4 regions of the Pantoea sp. B65 genome follow, and region 1 is predicted to be linked to each of the others. Evidence: predicted binding sites of a transcription regulator. Region 1 holds the regulator's gene; each other region holds the start of a gene.
The links. Region 1 encodes CRP, which controls carbon source genes, mostly activating them, when cyclic AMP is high. Its sites were predicted from a motif close to ATGTGANNNNNNTCACAT; they were not measured.
Positions count from the first base shown of each region.

Region 1 (4,216 bases):
CTCTTGAGTCACTGGGAATTAATGGTGATCGCTACCATGCAAAATTGCAATACCGCATACAGGATCACTTCGGTCTTGATGACAGTGATATTATTCACCGATTATACCGTCAGTTCCGTATTTTCCGCATCTGGTTTGTTCTGCAACGCTGGGAGGGTTATGGCTTTCGCCCGTTTATCAGTGAGATGAATACAATAAAAACTATTGAGGGCAGCCGTTTTGACAAAATTTAAATGGCTGATTATGACAGTGAGTATCTCAACAGGTATGCTCACTTGGTGGCTGATACTACCGACTAAAATCATTGACGTACATTACAAAAGTGACATCAGGAGCTACTACATTATTGTTAAAAATCTTCCATTCACCGATCGAAGAAAAATTCAATGGTGGGAAAATAATAAGCCACATTTTAAACAGCTATTCCATATCCCTGTTGATGAAAATGGCTATGCCATAAACTTTTGGATTGGGAAGTATAGGTCTGATTCAGGGACAGCCCAGGATAGTGACTTGTTGTGTTTTGACGATATGCAAAGTAAGGACAACTGTATAGCTAAGGATAATCAACCAATGACCATTTGGTTTTCAAAATATACAGATGAAACTATTTATCTCCTGAATAACTGGGATAATAAATATATCAAAGACAATAAAAGTGGCGCTATCCGAAAGCTTCGCTAGCCTGCGGACAGCATCTGAACGCAACAGGACCTGAAGAAGGTCCTGTTCACTTCGCAGGGCCTGGAGAACAGCTTACAGCGCGATAACCTCGTAGCTGTGAGTAATCTCGACGCCTTTGCCCAGCATAATCGCCACCGAGCAGTACTTCTCCGCGGACAGATCAACGGCGCGCGCGACTGCTTTGTCGGATAATGCTTTCCCGCTGACCACAAAATGCAGGTTGATATGGGTAAAAATGCGCGGCGCCTCTTCACGACGGGCAGAAGTCAGTTTCACTTCGCAGTCCGTCACATCGTTACGCCCTTTCTGCAGAATGGAAACCACATCAATTGCGCTGCAGCCCCCCGCCGCCATCAATACCATTTCCATCGGACTTGGCGCTTTATCACCGGAATTGCCGTCCATCAGCACCTGGTGACCGGATGCGGATTCTCCTAAAAATGTTAGCCCTTCTACCCACTTAACTCGCGCCTGCATAACATTATCCCCTAATTCATTCAGTTAACTTCAGAGTACGCTGTAAGCGGAAAAACGGCAACGGCGAGCGATTCACATCATGCTGAAGCGAGACAACAGGAGACACTTGCTGCAAGCTGTGCTACAAACAAAGCTGTAATATTTTCGTCGGCATCGATAAGCACGACGGAAGCGGGACGACATTATGAGCTAAGCTCTGAACAGAAGCCCGGACAACTTTCCTGATGGGAAAACGCTTGAATATTTCAACGCCTGCAGGGAACGAATCCCCCTGTTTTTAGGGCACGATTACAACAGAGGATAAAAGCGAATGGTTCTCGGCAAACCGCAAACAGACCCTACTCTCGAATGGTTCCTGTCACATTGCCATATTCACAAATATCCATCCAAAAGTACGCTGATTCACCAAGGTGAAAAGGCTGAAACGCTCTACTACATCGTAAAAGGCGCTGTAGCTGTGCTGATCAAGGATGAAGAAGGCAAAGAGATGATCCTCTCCTATCTTAACCAGGGAGACTTCATCGGCGAACTTGGCCTGTTTGAAGAGGGTCAGGAACGTAGTGCCTGGGTGCGGGCAAAAACTGCCTGTGAAGTGGCTGAAATTTCTTATAAAAAATTCCGTCAGCTGATTCAGGTTAACCCGGATATTTTGATGCGTCTCTCCTCTCAGATGGCTCGCCGTCTGCAGGTAACCTCAGAGAAAGTCGGCAATTTAGCTTTCCTTGATGTCACTGGCCGCATCGCACAAACCCTGCTTAATCTGGCGAAACAGCCGGATGCGATGACTCACCCGGATGGGATGCAGATTAAAATCACCCGTCAGGAAATCGGCCAGATCGTTGGCTGTTCACGTGAAACCGTCGGTCGTATTCTGAAAATGCTGGAAGATCAGAACCTGATTTCCGCACACGGCAAAACTATTGTCGTGTATGGCACTCGTTAAGCCAGCCTGAAACCACGGCGTGATGCAGTCGCGATCGCGCCGTTTTTTTATGTTGTGATCATCTGATGTGGCGGAGAATTATCTATCACCCGGAAGTAAACTACGCGCTGCGGCAAACGCTGGTGCTGTGCTTACCTGTGGCGGTTGGTCTGCTGCTTGGCGGTTTACAACAGGGTTTACTGTTTTCGTTAGTGCCTGCCTGCTGCAATATTGCTGGTCTTGATACCCCCCATAAACGCTTTTTCAAGCGTCTGATTATCGGTGGCAGCCTGTTTGCCCTCAGCAGCTTTCTGATTCAATGGATGTCGCAACACAGCATCCCGTTGCCGGCGATCCTGTTTGCTATGGCGATGCTGCTTGGCGTCACCGGTGAAATTAGCCCGCTACATGCCCGCCTGCTGCCAGCCTCACTGATTGCCGGGATTTTTACCCTGAGCCTTGCCGGTCATATGCCGATGTGGCAGCCGCCATTACTCTATGTGCTGGGCACCATCTGGTATGGGGTATTTAACTGGTTCTGGTTCTGGCTGTGGAAAGAGCAGCCGCTGCGCGAGTCACTGAGTTTGCTGTATCGCGAGCTGGCAGACTACTGCGATGCCAAGTATAGCCTGCTGACCAAACTGACCGACCCGGAAAAAGCGCTGCCACCGTTGCTGGCGCGTCAGCAGAAAGCTGTCGACCTGATCACTACCTGCTATCAGCAGATGCATATGCTGGCGGCCAACCGTGATAACCACCATAAACGCCTGACGCGCGCCTTTCAGGTGGCGCTGGATCTGCAGGAACATATCTCGGTCAGTCTGCATCAACCCGAAGAGGTGCAGAAACTGGTGGAGCAGAGTCATGCCGAAGCCGTCATCCGCTGGAATGCGCAGGTGATCGCCGCACGCTTGCGCCAGCTGGCCGATGACATCCTTTACCATAAACTGCCCGACCGCTTCAGTATGGAGAAGCAATTGCAGGCGCTGGAGAAAATCGCGCGCCAGCACAGCGATAACCCGGTAGGTAACTTTTGCTATTACCATTTCAGCCGTATTGCACGGGTGCTGCGTACTCAGCGCCCACTCTATCAACGCGACCTGATGGCCGATCGACAACGCCGCCTGCCGCTGATCCCGGCGCTGAAAAGCTATCTGTCATTCAAATCATCGGCGCTGCGCACTGCCGGACGCTTCGCGGTCATGCTGATGTTTGGCAGCTCGATGGCGCTATTTTTTAATATTCCTAAACCGTACTGGATCCTGATGACAATTATGTTTGTCAGCCAGAATGGCTACAGTGCAACGCGCGTGCGTATTCAACACCGTGCCTTAGGCACGCTGGCGGGACTGGTCATCGCCGCGGCAACCTTGCGTTTCAGCGTGGCGGAAGGTTGGGTGTTACTGGCGATGCTGGTGATTACCCTAGTGAGCTATCTGTTTATCCGCAAATTTTACGGCTGGGCCACCGTCGGTTTTACCGTGACTGCCGTCTATTCATTACAGCTGCTGACGCTGAATGGCTCGCAGTTCCTGCTACCACGCTTAATGGATACGGTGATGGGTTGCCTGATCGCCTTTGGCGGTATGGTCTGGCTGTGGCCGCAGTGGCAGAGCGGCTTAATGCGGCGCAACGCCCACGACGCGCTGGGCGCCTATCAGGATGCATTACAAATGCTGCTTGGCAGTCAACACAGCGCGGATAAACTGGCTTATCAGCGTATCCGGGTAAATCAGGCCCATAATGCGCTGTTTAACTCGCTCAATCAGGCAATGCAGGAACCCGGGTTTAATGACCGTTACCTGGCGGATATGAAGCTGTGGGTAACGCACAGTCAGTTTATCGTCGAGCATATTAACGCCATGACTATTCTGGCGCGTGAACATACCATGCTGACGCCAACGCTGGCTGAACGCTGGCTGCAATCCTGCGAGATTGCACTGCAACGCTGTCAGCAGCGACTGGAGTATGACGGTCCGGGGTCGGATAGCAATATTCTGGAAGAGCAGGAGGGACTGCAGCAGGGGCCGGAGACCATTATGGAGCGCCACGTAAAGCGCATTCTCGGCCATCTGAGCGTAATGCATACCATCTCATCGCTGGCGTGGAGCCAGCGACCACAGCACGGACAGT
Region 1 is NZ_JAHXPU010000015.1:471,716-475,931, reverse strand. It holds gene JWF83_RS05005 (DUF3289 family protein) at 1-233, shown strand, start outside; gene JWF83_RS05000 (DUF943 family protein) at 220-684, shown strand; gene JWF83_RS04995 (OsmC family protein) at 757-1,161, opposite strand; gene crp (cAMP-activated global transcriptional regulator CRP) at 1,472-2,104, shown strand; gene JWF83_RS04985 (YccS/YhfK family putative transporter) at 2,170-4,216, shown strand, end outside.

Region 2 (4,216 bases), on a different contig from region 1:
AGGGCAAAGATCTCCTCCATTCGGTGCGAAACATACAGCACCACCCGTCCCTGATCGCGCAACTGACGGATCACACGAAACAACTGTTCGATTTCACGCGCCGACAGTGAACTGGTCGGCTCGTCAAAAGCGATAATTTTGGCATTACGCGCCAGCGCTTTGGCGATCTCCACCATCTGCCACTGACCCAGCGACAGATACTTCAGTGGCGTATCCGGATCGATATCCATACCCAGATTTTTTAGCTGCAGTCCGGCCTCATAGCGCAGCAGCGAACGATTTACCCAGCCTCCCCGTTGTGGCAGCTGACCAAGATAGATGTTTTCTGCAATGCTCATTTCCGGTACCAGATGCAGTTCCTGGTAAATAATCGCTACCCCGGCGTCAAGCGCGTCGGTAGCCCGGTTAAAATGCATCTGCTGACCTTGAATGCGGATTTCACCGCTGGTCGCCTGATAACTACCGCTGAGTATTTTTAACAGCGTCGATTTGCCTGCGCCGTTTTCGCCCATCAGCGCATGAACCTGTCCGGCATGACATTCGAAACTAATATCCTGCAGCGCTTTTACGCCGGGAAAGGTCTTGCTAATGCCATGAAACGACAGAAATGCGGGTTCAGTGCTCATGGTTGTCTCCCTGTTAATCACTCTGTTCACCAGACAGGGGCCTGACCAGCAGGCCCCGTAAAGCGGAACTGATTATTTCATCAGCCCTTTTTTCGCCAGTTCGGTTTTAAAGTTGTCACGGGTGATCAGCACCACGTCAGTCACTTCGGTGAATTTTGCCGGTTCGACATCTTTGGTCACCCAGTCGTAGAGCATCTGGCTACTTTTATAGCCATGGACGTCCGGGCTTGGCAGCAGGGAACCGTAGAAGCCGGTGGCCTGTGCTTTTGACAGTTCGCTTACCGCATCAACACCGTTAATGCCGATACCGATCACATCCGCCGCTTTAAAGCCCTGGCCTTCGGTAGCGCGCACGCCGCCGAGTACGGTGTTATCGTTCATGCCGACGATTAACCAGTGTTTGATTTCCGGATGCTGCACCAGCAGTGAGTTACCGGCATCAAAGGCGCCGGGGATATCATTCGATTTGGTCGGGACCTGATAGATCTGTTTTTCCGGGAAACCGGCCGCTTTCAGCGCGTCCATTGAGCCCCCGGTACGACGGCGCGCGGTATCCAGTTCGTTGGCGGTAATCGCCATCACCCCGGACTGCTTGACGTCCCAGCCGCGTTTCTGCATCTCTTTATACAGTTCCTGCCCCTGACGTTCGCCGATTTTGGTCGCCGCCATCATCACCAGTGGCACGGTGTCCATGGGTTTACCTTTGGCGGTAACAAACTGGTCATCAACCGCAATCACTTTCAAGTTGTAGCTGCGCGCTTTGGCGACAATCGCCGAACCCAGTTTCGGGTCTGGGGTACAAATAACAAAACCTTTCGCTCCGCTGGCCGCCAGACTGTCGATGGCATTGAGGGTCTTTTCACCATCAGGGACGGCAATTTTGATCACTTCAAAGCCCAGATCCTTGCCGGCTTTATCGGCGAACTTCCATTCGGTCTGAAACCAGGGTTCTTCTGGCTGCTTCACCAGAAAACCCAGTTTCATTGTTTCGGCGATAGCCGATTGTGACATAACGGCAGCCAACCCGACGACGGCTAACGCTTTAGTGAATTTATGCATGATGCTCTCCGGCTCAATGATGTTTTTTGCATGAGGTAAGCGAAACGGTGTAAACGATACCAGTTAATCTGCTGAATTTCACACCGACTATAAATCAGCTAATTAGCGTGAAAAGCGCACAATAGCTGAACAACCGCTGGGCTAGTTGTACTCACAAACATAAGAAAAAATGTAGAGCGCTATCACATCGTGGAATTACAGCAGGTTCATCCATACATTCAGCAAATTTAACCGTTCGTTAACTTTTGATGCCGGTCACATATCGCAACAGGATGACAGAAATGTGCATATATGCAGCCGCAGATGACTAACCTCTTCCCGGCCATATTCTTAGGGTTAACAGCAGTGATTGAGGATTAACAGGAGAGTCCCGATGCGTGCTGGTGCCATAACGATTGGCCTTGATTTTGGTAGTGACTCGGTGCGCGCCCTGGCGGTGGATTGCCAGAGCGGCGCTGAGTTGCAAAAGCAGGTGGTTGCCTATGCGCGATGGAAAGAGGGGAAATACTGTGACCCCAGTGCCAACCGCTTTCGTCATCATCCGCAGGATTATATTGATGCGCTGGAACAGGCGATTGTCGGCGTAGTCGCGGCGCTAAGCCCCGAACAGCGCGCCAGCGTGGTGGGAATTGGCGTCGATTCAACCGGCTCCACCCCTGCCCCGATTGACCGTGAAGGTCGGGTGCTGGCGTTACGTCCGGAGTTTGCCGACAACCCGAACGCCATGTTTGTACTGTGGAAAGATCACACGGCAATAGAAGAAGCCGAAGCGATTAATCAGCTGTGTCATAGCGGTAAATTTAATGACTATTCCCGCTATATCGGTGGTGTGTACTCCTCAGAGTGGTTCTGGGCCAAAATTTTACATGTGTCCCGCGCAGATGCCGCGGTACGCGAAGCGGCGGTGTCATGGATTGAACTGTGCGACTGGGTACCGGCACTGTTAAGCGGTACCACCGCACCGGCAGATATCCGCCGTGGCCGCTGTGCCGCCGGGCATAAATCCCTGTGGCATCCAGAGTGGCAGGGACTGCCTGCCGCCGAATTCCTGAATGCGCTTGATCCATTATTAACCCGCGATCTCGACTTCCCGCTGTTTAACGATACCTGGACTGCCGATGTGCCGGTGGGCACGCTGACGGCTGAATGGGCGCAGCGCCTCGGTTTAGCGCAGAGCGTCACCCTGTCCGGTGGCGCGTTTGACTGTCATATGGGCGCAGTAGGCGCCGGTGCGCAGCCCTATACGCTGGTAAAAGTCATCGGCACCTCGACCTGCGACATTCTGCTTGCCGATGCGCAGCGCGTGGGCGACCGCGCGATTGCCGGTATCTGCGGTCAGGTTGATGGCAGCGTCACCCCTGGCATGATTGGCCTGGAAGCGGGTCAGTCGGCTTTTGGCGATATGTATGCCTGGTTCAGCCGCTTACTCAGCTGGCCGTTACAGCAGGCGGCAAAAGATCAGCCGCAATTAGCGCCGCAGCTGGAAGCCATTCAGCAAAATTTATTACGTCAGTTAACCGATGCCTGGGTCGCTAATCCGCAGATGGATCATCTGCCGGTGGTACTGGACTGGTTTAACGGCCGCCGCACCCCGTTCGCCAATCAGCGTCTGAAAGGGGTGATTACCGATCTTAATTTAGGCACCGACGCCCCGACCCTGTTCGGCGGGTTTATTGCCGCCACCGCTTTCGGCGCACGCGCCATTATGGAGTGTTTTGAACAACAGCAGATCCCGGTGGAAAACGTGCTGGCTCTCGGTGGTATCGCGCGCAAATCACCGGCGATTATGCAGGTGTGCAGTGATGTGATGAACCGTCCGCTGGATATTGTCGCTTCCGATGAGTGTTGTGCTCTCGGCGCCGCCATTTTTGCCGCTGTTGCCGCCGGTATCTATCCGGATATCTCCAGCGCGCAGCAAAAAATGGCCAGCCCAATCGCCAATACCCTGCAACCGGACGCCAGCCGCGCCGCACGTTTCGAACAGCTCTATCAACGTTACCAACACTGGTGTGAGGCAGCAGAACCGAATTATGCCTCGCGCACTTCATCCGATATGTAAGGAGTAGTTTTATGGAACAAGTTAACGCGCTCAGCGTGTGGTTTGTGATTGGCACGCAGCATCTGTATGGCGCCGAAACATTACGTCAGGTTGAACAGCATGCGCAACAGGTAGTTGACGGGATGAATCGCGAAGCCAGCCTGCCATTTAAATTGCAGCTGAAACCGCTGGTAAAAAGCCCGGATGAAGCACTGGCGTTATGCCGTGATGCCAATTATGACCATAACTGCCTCGGCATTATCACCTGGCTGCACACCTTCTCTCCGGCAAAAATGTGGATTGGCGGTCTGTCGATCCTGAATAAACCGCTGATGCAGTTCCACACCCAGTTCAATGCGGCTATCCCGTGGGACAGCATGGATATGGACTTTATGAACCTGAACCAGACCGCACACGGTGGTCGTGAGTTCGGTTTTATTGGCGCACGCATGCATCTGCAGCACAGCGTCATTACCGGTCACTGGCAGGATCC
Region 2 is NZ_JAHXPU010000024.1:53,391-57,606, reverse strand. It holds gene araG (L-arabinose ABC transporter ATP-binding protein AraG) at 1-626, opposite strand, end outside; gene JWF83_RS11710 (arabinose ABC transporter substrate-binding protein) at 699-1,685, opposite strand; gene JWF83_RS11705 (ribulokinase) at 2,059-3,744, shown strand; gene araA (L-arabinose isomerase) at 3,756-4,216, shown strand, end outside.
Region 2: a site for CRP is predicted at 1,929-1,946, ahead of JWF83_RS11710 (arabinose ABC transporter substrate-binding protein). Genes of this name have one in related genera too.

Region 3 (4,216 bases), on a different contig from region 1:
TCATTAAATGGTCCTGCGCATGCATCAAAATCAGCGTGACCGGGATCTTGCCGCATCCTTCATCCGCGCCAATCAGCACGGTTTGGATTTTATGCGCCTCTTTTGCCGCCGCCGAGGCGCCGGTTAACAGCTCATCCGCTCTGGCCCAGTCATATTTACGCGCCGCGCGCAGCGCTTCCATGGCTAACGAACGTGCCTCGCCCGCATGGATAATCAGTTCCATCACCGTGCTTTCATCAAGTTCCATTAGTGGCTCTCCGCAGGTTGTAAACTCTCTTCTTCTTGCGCCAGCAATTGGCGCTCGTACATTTTGAAGAACGGGTAATAAATCAGGGTGGATACGCCGATCAGCACCACGACGAGGATAATCGCGCGGAAATCCCAGCCGGTTGACCAGGCAGCGCCAATTGGCCCCGGCGTGGTCCATGGCGCCAGCGAAACCACATGGTTAACCAGATCGGTACGGGTGGCGATCCAGGCAATAATGGCATTGACCATCGGCGCGGTAATAAACGGAATAAACAGCAGCGGGTTCATCACTACCGGGGAGCCAAAGATAATCGGCTCGTTGATATTGAACATGCTCGGCACCAGGCCCAGCTTGCCAATAGAGCGCAGATGCGCCGCGCTGCTGCGCAGGTAGAGGAACACCAGCCCCATGGTGGAGCCGGAACCGCCGATAACAATAAAGAACTGCCAGAACGGCTCGATAAATACCTGGGTGATCGGCGCACCGCTATTCAGCGCCTGCTGATTAATACCAAGATTGGTCAGCCAGAAAGCCTGTAAAATCCCGCCGACAATCACCGCGCCATGAATACCGGCAAACCACAACAGATGGCAGAGCAATACGGCAATCAATACCGCCGGCAGTGAATCGGAAGCAGAGATAATCGGCGCGAAGATCGCCATAATCGCCTGCGGCAACAGCATGCCAAACTGACTCTGCATAAACAGACTGAGCGGGAATAGCGTCAGGAAAATCGCCAGAATCGGGATCAGCAGATCGAACGACTGGCGGATCTTCGGCGGTACCTGCTCGGGTAACTTAATGCCGATATTATGTTTTTGCAGGAAGTGCATAAGCTCAGTGGTATACAGCGCCACCAGGATGGCGGTGAATATTCCCTCGCCCCCCAGCGAACCGACCGGCAAACTGCCGTTGGCCTGTGGCGCCGCGACCAGCAGAAATGACATCAGCGACAGGCAGGCGGCCATAAAGCCGTTCATTTTGTAGCTCTGCGCCAGGTTATAGGAGATGGCGCTGGCGATATAGACCGCCATAATGCCCATCGTCATATTGTACGGCATCATGATCTGTTCAGAGTGGCGCGCCACCATCCCTAACCACCATTTGGCGATCGCCCACTGGCTGTCAGCACTGAATGGCGGATGAGCAAACAGCAGCATAAAAGAGCCGACAATCAGGAATGGCATCGACGAGATAAAACCATCTTTAATCGCCACCACATGCCGCTGACTGGAAAGTCTTGCTGCTACCGGGCTGATGTTATTTTCGATAATGCCAAATAATGACTCACTGATAGTGCTCATTATTATTCTCCGCCAGTTTGCATCAATGCCAACGCAGCCTGCAGCACTTTTTTACCGTTCATCATGCCGTAGTCCATGGTATTAATTACCGCGACCGGCTTGTGCTTTTCAGCCGCAATTGTCTGAAATTCAGCTAATTTATACTTAATCTGTGGCCCCAGCAGGCAGCAATCCCAGGTAGCAATCTGGCTGGCGAACTCATCGAAGCCCACCGCCAGTATTTCCACGCTAATACCTTGTTCTTTCGCTTCTTTTTCCATTCTCTGCATCAGCATACTGGTAGACATTCCGCCGGCACAGCACAGTAATATTTTATTCATATCCATCTCCTTGCCTGTGGTTTACCCAGATTTAGACAAATTAAGCGATAATCTGCAACCGGTTTCATATTACTTTTCACTTTTTGTGATTAGGATCGCAATCGCCTCCAAATTAGATAAAAATTCCGGCAAAAAACAGGTTATTCACTTAGAGTAAAATATAATTAACAGTGTGAAAAACCCTATAATCGCCAGAGCAAAGACGATGGGGCAATAATTAAAAAATAGAAATAATTTAATTGGGTTATTTATTTGATGTTTGCTGCTGCAGATAAAATCGCAATACGTTAAACTTGGCCACCGAGTGGGAGTCATCCATCACTCCCGGGGAGTGCTTCAGAGCCTCCTTTAAATCACAGGGAAATCAGTATGACAACGATGCTTGACGTGGCCAACAAGGCCGGGGTTTCCAAAGCCACGGTTTCACGCGTGCTTGCCGGGAACAGCTATGTCAGCAAAACCACCAAAGATCGGGTATTTAAAGCCATCGCCGAGACGGGCTATCGCCCCAATCTGCTGGCGCGCAATCTGGCGACGCGCAAGTCGCAAAGCATCGGTCTGGTGGTCACCAATACTCTGTACCATGGCCCCTACTTCAGTGAATTGCTGTTTCAGACCGCGACCCTGACCGAAAATCATGGTCGCCAGTTGATCCTTGCGGATGGTAAACACAGTGCCGACGAGGAGCGCCAGGCCATTCAGTTTTTGCTCGATCTGCGCTGTGACGCGATTATTATTTATCCGCGCTTTCTGACGCCGGCGGAAATGGATGAGATTATCGAACAGCATCAGCAGCCGATTATGGTGGTTAATCGCAAGCTCGAGCGCCATCCGGATAACTGTGTCTATGCCGAACATCAGCAGGATTGCGTCAGCGCGATCAATTACCTGATTGCTCAGGGGCACCGGGAAATCGCGTTTATTTGCGGCTCTCCGGGGTCGCCGACCAGTGAGAGCCGTTATTCAGGCTATCAGCAGGCGCTGCAGGAAAATAATATCGCCTTCAATCCGGCACGGGTGGCGCACGGTGACTGGACGCCGGACAGCGGACGCGTGGCGGCCGAAGCGCTGCTGGCGCGTGCGGTACGCTTTAGCGCCCTGGTTGCCAGCAATGATGATATGGCCACCGGCGCCGCACGTGCTTTTTATCAGGCCGGCATTGCGGTTCCGCAGCACATATCCCTGCTGAGTTTCGATGATATTCCGATGGCTTCGTTCTTTATTCCGGCACTCACCACGGTGCATGTGCCGGTGGCGGAAATGATTAAAGATACCCTTGACCGACTGGTCAATTTGCTGGAAGAGAAGGAAAACCGGCCGCTGACGCCATTCAGGGGCCAGCTTATTATTCGTGAGTCGGTACGACCGTTCAGCGGATAACGGCGGCCAGCGGGCTTAGTTTTTACAGCGTTGCAGAATATCCTGATCCGGTTGATATGCCAGCGACATTCAGAACAAAAAAGTATATGCATCGGTTGCGCGGGAGCAAAATTGAGAGTGCCATGAAACTAACGCTAATTACGCTGCTTATCCGGCCAGCAGATCACCATTAAGCCACAGACAATCAGTATGACGCCAGCGCAGGTGGCCCAGGAGAATGTTTCATTAAGCCCCGGCACCAGCGGCGCCGCCAGCCAGACCAGAATATAGCTCAGGCTAAGCAGTGGATAGGCGCGGTTCAGGCTGATATGGTGCAGCGCCAGCACCCAGCACAGCATCGATAAACCATACGCCGTCAGACCGGCGAACAACGCCAGCGCCCCGGGGGTTAGCGCCATCAGCTGCTCGCCGAACAACAACAGTTCGCGCGCCGGCGGCAGTTGCGACATGGCCCATTTCATACTCAGCTGGGCGCCACTGACCAGTAAGATACTGATTGCCGCCCACAGATAGCCAGTCATGCATGCACTCCCAGCACGATCACTCCGGCGACAATCAGCACAATGCCCAGACTATGGCGCAACGTAATCCGCTCCTGCCACAACCAGCGCGCGGCGAGCGTAACAATAATGAAATTGATACTCAGCATCGGATACGCCACCCCTACCGGCACCTGCTGCAACACCCAGAGCCATACCAGCATGGCACAACCCAGCAGCAACAGGCTCAGCCCCAGCCAGATGACAAGGTGCCGTTTATCATAGCGGCGGGTGGCCTGCTTCTGGCAAAGCTGACCACCGCAACTAAGCAGGCTGGCAACCAGGATCAGCAGAATATTCACGGCAGCTGATGATATTGATAGAGAATTAAACGCCCCTGACGATAAATCAGGTCGGCAGTCGGCAGATTGGTATGAGTACCATTATCATCGCGCGGCAACAGCAAAATCAGCGAAACCGTCC
Region 3 is NZ_JAHXPU010000035.1:23,717-27,932, reverse strand. It holds gene JWF83_RS13995 (PTS lactose/cellobiose transporter subunit IIA) at 1-247, opposite strand, end outside; gene JWF83_RS13990 (PTS sugar transporter subunit IIC) at 247-1,554, opposite strand; gene JWF83_RS13985 (PTS sugar transporter subunit IIB) at 1,557-1,874, opposite strand; gene JWF83_RS13980 (LacI family DNA-binding transcriptional regulator) at 2,244-3,254, shown strand; gene arnF (4-amino-4-deoxy-L-arabinose-phosphoundecaprenol flippase subunit ArnF) at 3,389-3,775, opposite strand; gene arnE (4-amino-4-deoxy-L-arabinose-phosphoundecaprenol flippase subunit ArnE) at 3,772-4,095, opposite strand; gene arnT (lipid IV(A) 4-amino-4-deoxy-L-arabinosyltransferase) at 4,092-4,216, opposite strand, start outside.
Region 3: a site for CRP is predicted at 1,958-1,975, ahead of JWF83_RS13985 (PTS sugar transporter subunit IIB). Genes of this name have one in related genera too.

Region 4 (4,216 bases), on a different contig from region 1:
TTTAGTCGGGGTCGGGTCGGCACAGGATCTCGGTCTGTTTGCCGCGGCAAACACGGTTTCAGCCTCCTGGATATTTGTTCCGGTCGCGCTTATCACATCCAGCTTTACTGAGATATTCAGGGAACGTACTGACAGAGCATTTAAACTGGCCGCGCGACTGCATGGTTATGTTATGGCGGTATCATTGCTGATGCTGCTGTTCATTGCGCTGTATGGCGAAAAAATTATTACCACTCTTTATGGGCAAGACTACGCACAGTCGGGAAGCCTGGTTACGTTATTATCGTTAGCCACCTGCTTTTCGGCGATGGGGACGGTGGCCTACCGTTATATGGTAAAAGAGGGCGGTTTTAGCTATCTGCTGAAAAAAATTATCAGCCTGATGGTGATCAGTCTTCCCACTTCGTATCTGCTTATCCATTTTTTTGGCTTAATGGGCGCGGCGTGGAGTGTGTTTATCACTGAGTTATTATCCCTGAGCGTAATGAATTACTTTTTTAAGCATGGTGTTATCAAAAAAATACAGATCTCCTCACTCAACTACAAAACCTACAGATAAGGTGAAAAATGTTGAAGTTTAAAGATGAATTACGCCGTAGCGTAAAATATTTCATCAAAAAAATGCCGTGGGCATACCAGGACCGCATCTATTATTTTCATAAATTTAAACGATTACCTAATATTCGTGAGCCGAAGTTGTTTAACGAAAAAGTGTTGTACCGTAAGTTTATCCATGGGGATAATCTCCGTTATGGCAGGCTGTCCGATAAGTTTCTGGTACGCGAATATATCGCCCACACTATTGGTGACGAATATCTGGTGCCGCTGGTGTATGAAACCGATGATCCCAGTACCTTATTGAACTTAACATCTTTGAAAGGAACGGTGATTAAACCCAATCACGGAGCGGGTATGGTCGATATCATGCTGGAGGAGCCGGATTATCTGCAAAAGCAGCAGATTGTTAATCACTGTACTGAATGGCTGCGTAAGGACTTTTCCCAGGAAGTGCGCGAGATCCACTACAGCTATATCAAACCGCGTATTCTGGTGGAAAAGTGCATTGGTGACGGTAAAAGCGCGCCGATCGATTACAAGTTTCATATGTTCAATAAAAAGGATGGCACCTTCGAATATGTGTTGCAGGTGATCTATAACCGTGGTCGTCCGGCGCTGTCGATGGTGTTCTACGTGAATAATCTGTGTGAGGTATATCACCGCATTCGTGATAGCGGGCTGGATCTTTCCGGGGTGAAGCAGGGCATGGAACAAGCGCTGGAACTGAGCAAAAAGCTGGCCGCCGACTTCGACTATGTCCGGGTTGACTGGTATATCCACCAGGATCATGTGTACTTTGGCGAGCTGACCTTTACGCCGGGCGCCGGGTTAGTCACCGGCCTTGGCCGTGGGCTTGACCAGATGATGGGGGAGATGTGGATTCAGGATCGTCTTCAGTCGCCGCGAGCAGATACGGGCATACCGTTGCGCATGTAAAATTCGCTACTGCTGAGCACGCTGTGGTGATCGGCAGACAGATATACCGTGCGGACCCTTCGGGGTCCGCATCGCTTTATGTTGCCGCTTATGGCAGCAGCATGGTGTCCGGGGTATGGCTCATTACTTCAACAAACACATCTTTTGTGACTTGCCAGGTATGGCTGACATTTTCCACGCTGAGGGTGATGCCAAGCAGGCCGGTAACAAACCAGCAGGACATACCGATGCCAATACCACTAAATACAAACGCCATCGCATTACGGCTGCTCTGACGGCATTTAATCTTAAAGGTGCTGGCGAAAAACATCATTACTGCACTCAGCAGTTCCCAACGCATAAGTACAACACTGGCGGCAATGGTACCCATCTAACAAACCTCTTCACATGATATGCCCTGACGAAAAATGGCATCACCATCAGGTGTTGAGGAAATGCCAGGGAGATTTCTCAACCCACTGACCTGTTGGTCAATTGTGTGATGTGGATCACATTATATCACTAAGTTTTAAAAATTGAACAAAATTTACACCTGGTATGGTAGTTTTTGTCAGCGACCCGCTGACGGCAGCGTGCAGGGCGATGTCGCCACCATCAGTCAGGGATCGCGGCGCCATAACGGTGGATTATTTTACTGACAGCTGGGAATAATAACCCTGAGGTTTTTTGATCAGGTTAATTCCTGCTGCCTGTGGGCTTCTCACCGCTGGCTGCAGCACTATTTTATTTATCGGCTGTCGTGTTATTTATTTTAATCTTAAATGTCATTGCGCTGTGAGAAGATTTAGTCTCGTAGTTTATGTTAAATTAACCGGGTTTTATGCTTTGTTTGCGTAGCATATGATGAAAAAAGTGAGAGTGGCACTGATAAGTAATGCTGATTAATTTTTTATTATAAAATAAGGAATAATAGGAATAACTAAATTAATTTCTTTAAAATCAACGATTTGATTTATTTTCAATATATTAGTGATTTAGTATTATCGCTAAGAGTAAAAATTCATTCTTTGTCTGATAGTAGCTAAAGTAATTAATTTAAGATGAATCTTACCCAGTTAAAAGTTGTACAGTAGAGCAATTGGTTGTAGGATTTTATGCAAAATAGAGATTGCTTGCCATTATTCTGTATTTATATCCAGAATAATTTCCTATTATATTTATCCTGGCGAAAAATTAAGAATAATTCGCACTGATCGAACAATAAAACAATATCAAATACCATGGAGTATTTATGTTTATTTATGTTCTTGCTTGGCAATATTGTTTGCACAACCAGCTGAAAGTAGCCCATAACTTGCCTGATTTATGTCTCTGCCGACCTTAGCTGGCGTTGAAGGTTGCAAGATTGAGTTGTAGCGTTTGTTACTCTGCACTCAATGCCTGAAGACCCATTCAGTCAATATCACTCTGCCCTGAGCCAGGGGAGCGCCTGACGGCGACGTCAGAGCCATCAAAGCATGCTGTTGGTGGTTATCGACGCCGATAACCGGCAGACAGTCGTACAGATGATATTGTCAGAGGGTCATCGCCGTAGCCGTTACGCGTGCAATTACTGGCGTGATAAGCAGGGCAGGATCATGGTTAAACGTAATCCGCAGGTAAGTTATGTGGTTGAGCCACATCAGCGTACATTGCCAACGCTGCGTAAGTTGCTACAGCGTATTCATGTGATGATCATCCTTGTTTCGTTGCTGTTATCAGGGGTTTCACTGTCAACGTTATCGTTGTTCGCATTGCGCCACTATGCCGAAAATAATCTGCAACTGGTGGCATCAACTATCAGCTATAGCGCACAGCGGGTGGTGTTGCTGAATGACCGCGACAAGGCCAGCGATTTGCTGCAAGGACTGAGTGGTCCGAAGCCGTTTTCACAAGCCACTATTTTTAATGCCAGTCATCAACCGCTGGCCAGCTGGCAGTCGCCTGAACATCAGGAACAGAACAGCATCAATAGTGTGATTGCCCGCTGGCTGTTTCCGCGTCCTGTCACGCTGCCGGTGGTTTATAACCAGCGCGAAGTCGGACGCGTGACGATTATCGGTGACGCCAGTGTGATCACTGACTATATCTACCAGGCGTTTGCATGGCTGGCCAGTAGTTTATTGATTACTGCTCTGGTAGCCGTTTATCTCTCCCATCGCATGCATGCGGGGATTATTCAGGGACTGCGTAGTATCGCTTCTGTGGCACATGATGTGCGCAAGCGACGTGCTTTCTGCCAACGGGTACCTTCATCGGGGATCGCTGAATTGAACAAGTTAAGTATGGATTTCAACGGATTGCTGGATGAGCTGGCGGAATGGCAGAATCATATGGCGCGGGAAAACGCTGATCTGGCGTACCAGGCGGCGCATGATTCCCTTACCGGTTTGCCTAACCGCGCACAGTTTGAGCGCGCATTAGCCTGTCAGTTTAGTCTGCCGGAAACGCGCGGCAGCCTGGCGGTGCTGTTTATTGATGGTGACCATTTTAAGCAGGTTAATGATACCTGGGGGCATGCCACCGGAGATTGCGTACTGGGTGCGATAGCCGAGCGGTTACGCGCAAATTTGCGCAAAGAGGATCTGGTGGCGCGTTTTGGCGGCGATGAATTCGCCATTATGTTGACGAACGCCGAGTCGGGTGAGCAGGCAGCGCAGGTCGCTCGCCATATTATGGCGGCGATGCTACAACCAATCATCCTGCCGCAGGGGGGCTGTGTACAACAATCGTTGAGTATTGG
Region 4 is NZ_JAHXPU010000037.1:116,163-120,378, forward strand. It holds gene JWF83_RS17055 (oligosaccharide flippase family protein) at 1-559, shown strand, start outside; gene JWF83_RS17060 (ATP-grasp fold amidoligase family protein) at 568-1,494, shown strand; gene JWF83_RS17065 (YjcB family protein) at 1,583-1,864, opposite strand; gene JWF83_RS17070 (diguanylate cyclase domain-containing protein) at 3,072-4,216, shown strand, end outside.
Region 4: a site for CRP is predicted at 1,971-1,988, ahead of JWF83_RS17065 (YjcB family protein). Genes of this name have one in related genera too.